DNA from 2 places in the Nocardioides sp. NPDC006303 genome. Region 1 is predicted to be linked to the other one. Evidence: riboswitches for the same ligand, from Rfam matches in the RefSeq annotation. Region 1 holds a riboswitch; the other holds the start of a gene.
What was found. A riboswitch is a leader RNA that binds a small molecule or an ion and turns the genes downstream of it on or off. The one in region 1 is predicted to bind S-adenosylmethionine.
Positions count from the first base shown of each region.

Region 2: linked by a shared signal. The riboswitch ahead of ABZY89_RS13585 (aminotransferase class V-fold PLP-dependent enzyme) and the one ahead of thrC (threonine synthase) in region 1 are both predicted to bind S-adenosylmethionine.

Region 1 covers NZ_JBEXRR010000002.1:237,514-240,911, forward strand. The annotation lists gene ABZY89_RS02735 (hypothetical protein) at 1-91, shown strand, start outside; gene thrC (threonine synthase) at 189-1,460, opposite strand; SAM riboswitch class I at 1,472-1,611, opposite strand; gene ABZY89_RS02745 (DJ-1/PfpI family protein) at 1,699-2,610, opposite strand; gene ABZY89_RS02750 (isochorismatase family protein) at 2,607-3,158, opposite strand; gene lon (endopeptidase La) at 3,227-3,398, opposite strand, start outside.
Region 2 covers NZ_JBEXRR010000015.1:25,132-28,529, reverse strand. The annotation lists gene ABZY89_RS13590 (biotin/lipoate A/B protein ligase family protein) at 1-536, opposite strand, end outside; gene ABZY89_RS13585 (aminotransferase class V-fold PLP-dependent enzyme) at 574-1,893, opposite strand; SAM riboswitch class IV at 1,938-2,051, opposite strand; gene ABZY89_RS13580 (CocE/NonD family hydrolase) at 2,140-3,398, opposite strand, start outside.

The sequences.
Region 1 (3,398 bases):
CGTGATCGCCGAGAAGGAAGCCGAACCGACGCTGTCATTGCGCAACGGCCTCGCCTGCGTCGCCGGCGAGTGCCGCCGGCTCCCTGATTGATGCATCGCTATAACAGAGGGTCCGACCTTGTGAATCGCTCACAAGGCCAGACTCTCTGTCACAGTCGCGAAGGACCCAGCGTGACGCTCTGGCGACCTCAGGCCTGGGAGAGACCGGCTTCCTCGAAGGCGTCGTAGTTGGGGGCGATGGTGGCGCGGGGGCCGACGATGCCGCTGACCGCGTCGAGCGTCTTGAGGCCGTGGCCGGTGTTGATGATCACCGTCTCCAGGCTCGGGTCGAGCAGACCGTTGTCGACGAGCTTCTTGGTGACCGCGAGCGTGGTTCCGCCGGCGGTCTCGGTGAAGATGCCCTCGGTGCGGGCCAGGAGCACGATCGCGGCGCGGATCTCGTCGTCGGTGACCTCCTCGACAGCACCGCCGGAGGAACGGGTGGCGTCGAGGACATAGATGCCGTCGGCCGGGTTGCCGATGGCCAGCGACTTGGCGATCGTGTCGGGCTTGACCGGGCGGATGGCGTCGACGCCGGCCTTGAACGCGGTCGCGACCGGGTTGCAGCCGGTGGCCTGGGCGCCGAAGATCCGGTACGGCTTCTCCTCGACCAGACCGAGCTTGATCAGCTCCTTGAAGGCCTTGTCGACCTTGGTCAGCTGGGATCCGGAGGCCACCGGGATGACGATCTGGTCGGGCAGGCGCCAGCCGAGCTGCTCGGCGATCTCGAAGCCGAGCGTCTTGGAGCCCTCGGCGTAGAAGGGACGTACGTTGACGTTCACGAACGCCCAGCCCTCCTCCTCCGCGGCGATCTCCTGAGCGAGCTTATTGACGTCGTCGTAGTTGCCGTCGACGGCGATCAGGTTGTCGGTGAAGACGGCGGAGTTGACCTGCTTGGGCTGCTCGAGGTTGCTCGGGATGAAGACCGCGGTCGGGATCCCGGCGCGCGCTCCCGCCGCCGCGACAGCATTGGCCAGGTTGCCGGTGCTCGGGCAGGCGAAGACCTTGGCGTCGAGCTCGCGGGCGGCGCTCAGTGCACAGGCGACCACGCGGTCCTTGAAGGAGTTGGTCGGGTTGGTCGAGTCGTCCTTCACCCAGATCTTCTCGATGCCGAGCTCACGCGCGAGGTTCTTCGCGTCCAGCAGCCGGGTGAAGCCGGGCTCGGTGTTGGGGCTCTGCTCGATGTCGTCGGGCACCGGCAGCAGCGCCTTGTAGCGCCAGATGTTGCGGGGTCCGGCCTCGATCTCCTCGCGGGTCACGGCCGGGAAGTCATAGGCCACCTCGAGTGGCCCGAAACACTCCGGACAGGCGTAATGCGGTCCGAGCTCGATCTGGTGCCCACACTCCCGGCACGACAGCGCCGAGGCGTTGCCGAAAGCGCCCTCGCGCAGGCCCTTCGTCTCCGTGGTCGCAGCGCTCATGAGAAACCTCCTCCTCATCTTCCCCGATCACGTCTCTCGCGCCGGGCCGGAATTAGCACCTGCTCCACGCCCTACCCGATGGCCGGGAGGAGGCTCGTGGTCGGTTGCCGGAACTTCACTGGGCCGTTCCCTCAGTCCCTCTCGATGAGCAGTAGCGATCGTACGGCAGGTATCCGCTGCCAAACACACCCGGGTTCCATTCCGCGGACCAGTCGTCCATCATATGGACAATCGAGGTTCAGCGAGCGCGGAGGCGGCGCAGCATCCGGGCATCGTCGAAGCCCACCGCACGGGCGGCCGACTCCATGGTGGTGCCCGCGGTCAGCAGATGGTCGGCCCGTTCACGACGGAGAGCCTGCTGATACCGGAGCGGGGTGAGGCCGGTCGCAGCTACGAAGGCGCGGGTCAGGGTGCGTTCGCTCACCCCCGCGCCGTCCGCCAGCGCGGAGAGCGGAAGCGGCTCGGCGAACCGGGCGTCGATGACGTCCTGCACATGGTGGACGGTGTCGTCGAGATGGTTCCGGTGGCGCAGCAGGACGCTCTCCTGCGGCTGGTCTCCGTTGCGCCGCGCGTAGACGACCATGTCGCGGGCCACGCGAGCCGCCAGCGCCGGTCCGTGGCGCACCGCGAGCAGGTGCAGGCTCAGGTCGATGCCGCTGGCGATGCCTGCCGACGTCACGATCCGGTCATCGCTGGTGAAGAGCACGTCGCGCACCACCCGGGCTTTCGGGTAGCGCCGGGACAGCGCGTCCTGGAGATCGTGATGGGTGGTGCAGCGACGTCCGTCGAGGAGGCCCGCCTGCCCGAGGGCGTCGGCGCCGGCACAGACGCTGGCCACCTCACCCCCGGCAGCATGATGGGCACGCAGCCGCTCGGCGGTCTCGCGGGTGAGCCGGGGGCCGGCGACGAGGTCGTACGCCGCCCGCCAGCCCGGCACGACGAGCAGGTCACCGGGGTCGAGATCGGGCCATTCCGCGGCGGTCGTCAGAGGCAGCCCCTGTGCGGAGAGCACCTCCCCCGGCTCGGCGCCCGCGACGTACGCGAGGTCGTAGGGGTGTCCAAGGCTGCGCGCCGTGTGGAACGCCTGTGCCGGCCCGGCGAGGTCGAGCAGATGTACGCCGGGCAGCAGCACGAACACAACGGCGCTCATGCCGCAGATGCTGCCACAGCCTCCAGATCGGCGATCGTCGCGATCTCGGCAAATCGGCCGCTGAGCACGAGCTTCGTACGCTCCACGACCTCCTCGGCCGACAGCCCGCCCAGCGGCTCGGTGGTGACCGCGTCGGCGACATAAGTGATCCGGTAGCCGAGGTCGGAGCCGACCCGCGCGGTGGTCTCGACGCACTGCTCGGCGCGGATCCCGCACACCACGAGCTCGGTGACCCCGCGCTCGGTCAGCACCTGCTGCAGGTTGGTCGTGGTGAAGGCGTTGTGGGCGGTCTTGCGCAGCTCGACATCGCCCGACTCGGGGCCGCTGAGCCCGTAGAGGTAACGCACATGACCCGACTCCGGGTCGAAGACGCCGCCGCTGCCGGGTTCGGTGTGGAGCACCCAGACCACCAGGTCGCCCGCGGCGCGAGCGAGGCTCACCAGCCGGTCGGCTCGGTCGGCGATGTCGGGGTGAAGAGTCTGCTGCCAGACCTCCCGCTGCCGAAAGGACTCCTGGATGTCGATGACGAGAAGGGCTCGGTTGCTCATGTGCCCAGTGTGCGAGCTGCCCGCTCGACGCACGAGGCATCAAGCGGGCAGCATCCGGAACGATCCGGTCAGGCAGCGGCAACCGTACTCTGGGCGGCGGCCGCTCCCTCGGCAGGCGCGAGGGCGCCGCGTACGACATCCCTGACGTCGCTCACCAGGTTGATCTTCAGGGCCTGCTTCACCTCGTCGGGGACCTCGTCCAGGTCGGGCTCGTTGCGCTGGGGCACGAAGACCTCGGTC
Region 2 (3,398 bases), on a different contig from region 1:
CCGCCACCGGAGATGCGGCGTACGACCTCGATGCCGTGACGCTCGGCGGCTGCCTCATCGACCTCGTTGGAGATCGACTGGTAGCTGCCGATCACGACCGCGCTGCTCGCCCAGTCCCAGAACCTCAGGTTGGGGGCGCGGCGACCCTCGGCGACCTGGCGGACGATGACCTCGTCGAGCGCCATCTGCATCCGCGGCGACAGCGGCCCGGTCTCGACGATCTCGAGGTCGAGGTCGTCCCAGGTCGTGGCCCGGCCCAGGGCCCGCAGCACCGTCAGGGCGACGTCGCGGGTGCCGAAGCCGACCAGCTCGGCGTCACGGGCGGCGGTGTCGAGCACCGCGGTCAGCTGGTCGAGGGAGACGTCGACCGACTGCCCCTCCAGTGCCTCGGTCAGCCAGCCCAGCGCCTCGTCGGGTTCCAGGAAGAAGTCGCCCGAGAGGACGACGTCGATGATCGTGTCAGCGGAGACTGTCGCGTCGACGACGACCAGCTTGCCGCCGCGTACCTTCCGCTCGCCATGCACTCTTTCGCTCACGATTTCTCAACACCGTGAGCGCCCCGAATCATCCCGGCTAGACGGCCGCTCCGCACGAGCCGGCGGTGTCGGCCAGGCGGGTCAGACCGACGGGTCCGACGAGCGGGCGCGGGTCCTCGGCGAGCGTCCAGGCCCCGTCGATCAGGACGTAGTCGCCCCGGACGTCACCAGCCAGAAGAGCGCGTACGCCGGCCACCAGCCGGTCCACGTCTGCGACCGAGGTGCCGATCCCGATGCTCGCGCGGACCGCACCACCGGTGAGCCCGAGGCGCTTGAGGAGCGGCTGGGCACAGAAGCGGCCGTCGCGTACGCCCAGGCCGTGCTCGGCGGAGAGGTAGGCCGCGACCCGGCCGGGCTCGATCCCGTCGACCGTGAACGTGACGACCCCGACCGGCTCCTCCGAGTCGGGCCAGAGCCGCAGGACATCCACACCGTCCAGTGCGGACAGGCCGGCCACGAGACGCCCCCTCAGTGACGCCTCGTGGCGGTCCAGCTCGGCGGGCTCGAGGCCGCCGAGAGTCGTGCAGGCGGCGGCCAGCGCGGCGGCGCCGATGACGTTGGGCGAGCCGCCCTCGTGACGTGCGGGCGCGGGCTGCCAGGTGGTTTCCCCCGCCTCAACGTCATCGACGGCCCCTCCTCCGGCGAGGTAGGGGGTGCCGACGTCGAGCCAGTCGCGGCGCCCGACCAGGGCGCCGGCGCCGTAGGGGGCGTAGAGCTTGTGGCCGGAGAGGACGACGTAGTCGGCGCCGGTCGCGGCCAGCGAGAAGTGGCGGTGGGCGAGCAGCTGGGCGCCGTCGACGAGGACCCGGGCGCCGTGGGCGTGGGCCAGGGTGACGATCTCGGCGACCGGCAGCGCCTCGCCGGTGACGTTGGAGGCGCCGGTGATCGCGACCAGGGCGAAGCTGTCCCGGGCCAGCTCGCCGGCGAGGGCGTCGATGGTGCCGGCGAGGGTGTCCCGGCCGGCGACCACGGTCACACCGGCCTCGACCCGGCGCCACGGGAGCAGGTTGGCGTGGTGCTCGATGTCGAGGACGAGCACCCGGCCCGGTACGCAGCCGGCGAGCAGGTTCACCGAGTCGGTGGTGTTGCGGGTGACGACGGTGACGTCGTCCTCGCGGGCGCCGACATAGGCGCCGATCGTCGCGCGCGACTCCTCGTAGAGGGCGGTCGAGACCTGGGACAGGTAGCCGGCGCCGCGATGCACCGAGGCGTACCAGGGCAGGACCTCGGCCACCCGGTCGGCCACGCTCTGCAGCGCCGGCGCCGAGGCGGCGACATCGAGGTTGGCGTACGTCGTGGTCGTTCCGTCCAGCAGCGGGACCTGCGTGTTCGAGCCGACGAGCGGAAGCAGGGACATGGGGGCACCCTTCGGGTCATGGCTCCCCAGGGCTGCCCCGGCGAAGCACGCGCTTGCCCGCGCCACCTCGGCGAGGGCCTGGTCGTCACCCGGAGCACCCCACCGCGTGGGAGGGTTGCCCGCCAGCAAGCCGGGGCTTCGCGCTGGCAGTCGTGACCTTCGCCGATGATGGTGCCGGAGACGGAGGGTGCCCCGCAAGGCGTACGTCTCGATCTATGGACGCTCGTCCTACATATTGGACGACGACTAAGTGGTCGAAACGGCGCGAACCGGCAGGATCAGCGCCGAAGGATGCTCGGGATCGTGGTGGACCGTCTGGTCGGCAGCCAGGAGCGTCGTGGCGGTGGCGAGCGGCTCCCCGGTCCCGGGATTACGGGCGTAGCGCGGGAAGGCACCGCTGGAGACCTGCACGCGGATCCGATGACCGCGTTTGAACAGGTACGCCGTGGGCCAGAGCCGCACGGTCGCGCAAGTGAGCTCATCGGCGCCCGTCAGACTGGTCAGTCCGTCGCAGACGTTGTGGGAGCGGCCCTCTTCATCGACATCGCAGAGCCGGACGAAGACGTCGGCGTACCCCAGGCTCGACCGGAACCAGATCTCGGCACTCACCTCGCCGACGACCTCGACGTCCTCGTCGAGCAGGGTTGTGGTGTAGGTCAGCACGTCGGATCGGGCCTCCACGGCGCCGTTGTCGACGCGGCCACCGCTGCTGATGCTGATGCCCCCGGCCGCCGGGGTCGGATCGGCCGGGTCGTAGCGATAGCGGTCGGGATCCGAGTCACCCGGGGTGCTGACCGACAGGCCGCCACCACTCTGGAGGTGGAGATGCTGGGGCTCATAGCCCTTCGGTGGCCAGGTCTCGAAGTCGCGCCAGGCGTCATCGCCCATCACGAACAGCCGCACCGGCGCCCGCTCGGCCGGCTCCTCGCCGCGCGCGTACGCCAGGCCGAAGTCGACCGCTTCGGCCGCTCCAGGAATCGTCAGGTCCACATGGGTCCAGGGCCCGACAGTGAGCCGGGCCGGCTTGCCGGCGTCTTGAAGAATCGCGAAGTCCCGCAGCTGACCCGGGAGGAAGACGTCGTACCAGCCGCCGATGGAACTGACCGGGACACGCGTGCCGGCGACCCGATGGCGGTGGTCGATGCCGTCCCAGTGCGGATCGTCGGCATCATGGGCGAGAACGTCCTGGATGTACTGCGAACGCCGGCCCGTGGCCGCGAGGTCCATCTCCTGCAGGGGCAGCACGCGCAGGGCAGCGGCAGTCTTCTTGGTCTGGGCGTTCCTGCGGAACATCGCAAAGGGGCGCTCCTGGGTGGCGACCAGCGCGCCCCACTCGAGCGGCAGCTCCAGCGAACGACCGTCGGCGCGCATGAACTCACTCGTCAGCGCCGACTCGGTGACCACCGGGATCATGGCCTTGACCTGCGGCGGCAGGCTGTCGGCAACCGCCCACTGCACATAGCCCAGGTAGCTGATGCCGACCAGCACCATGGAGTCGCCGAACC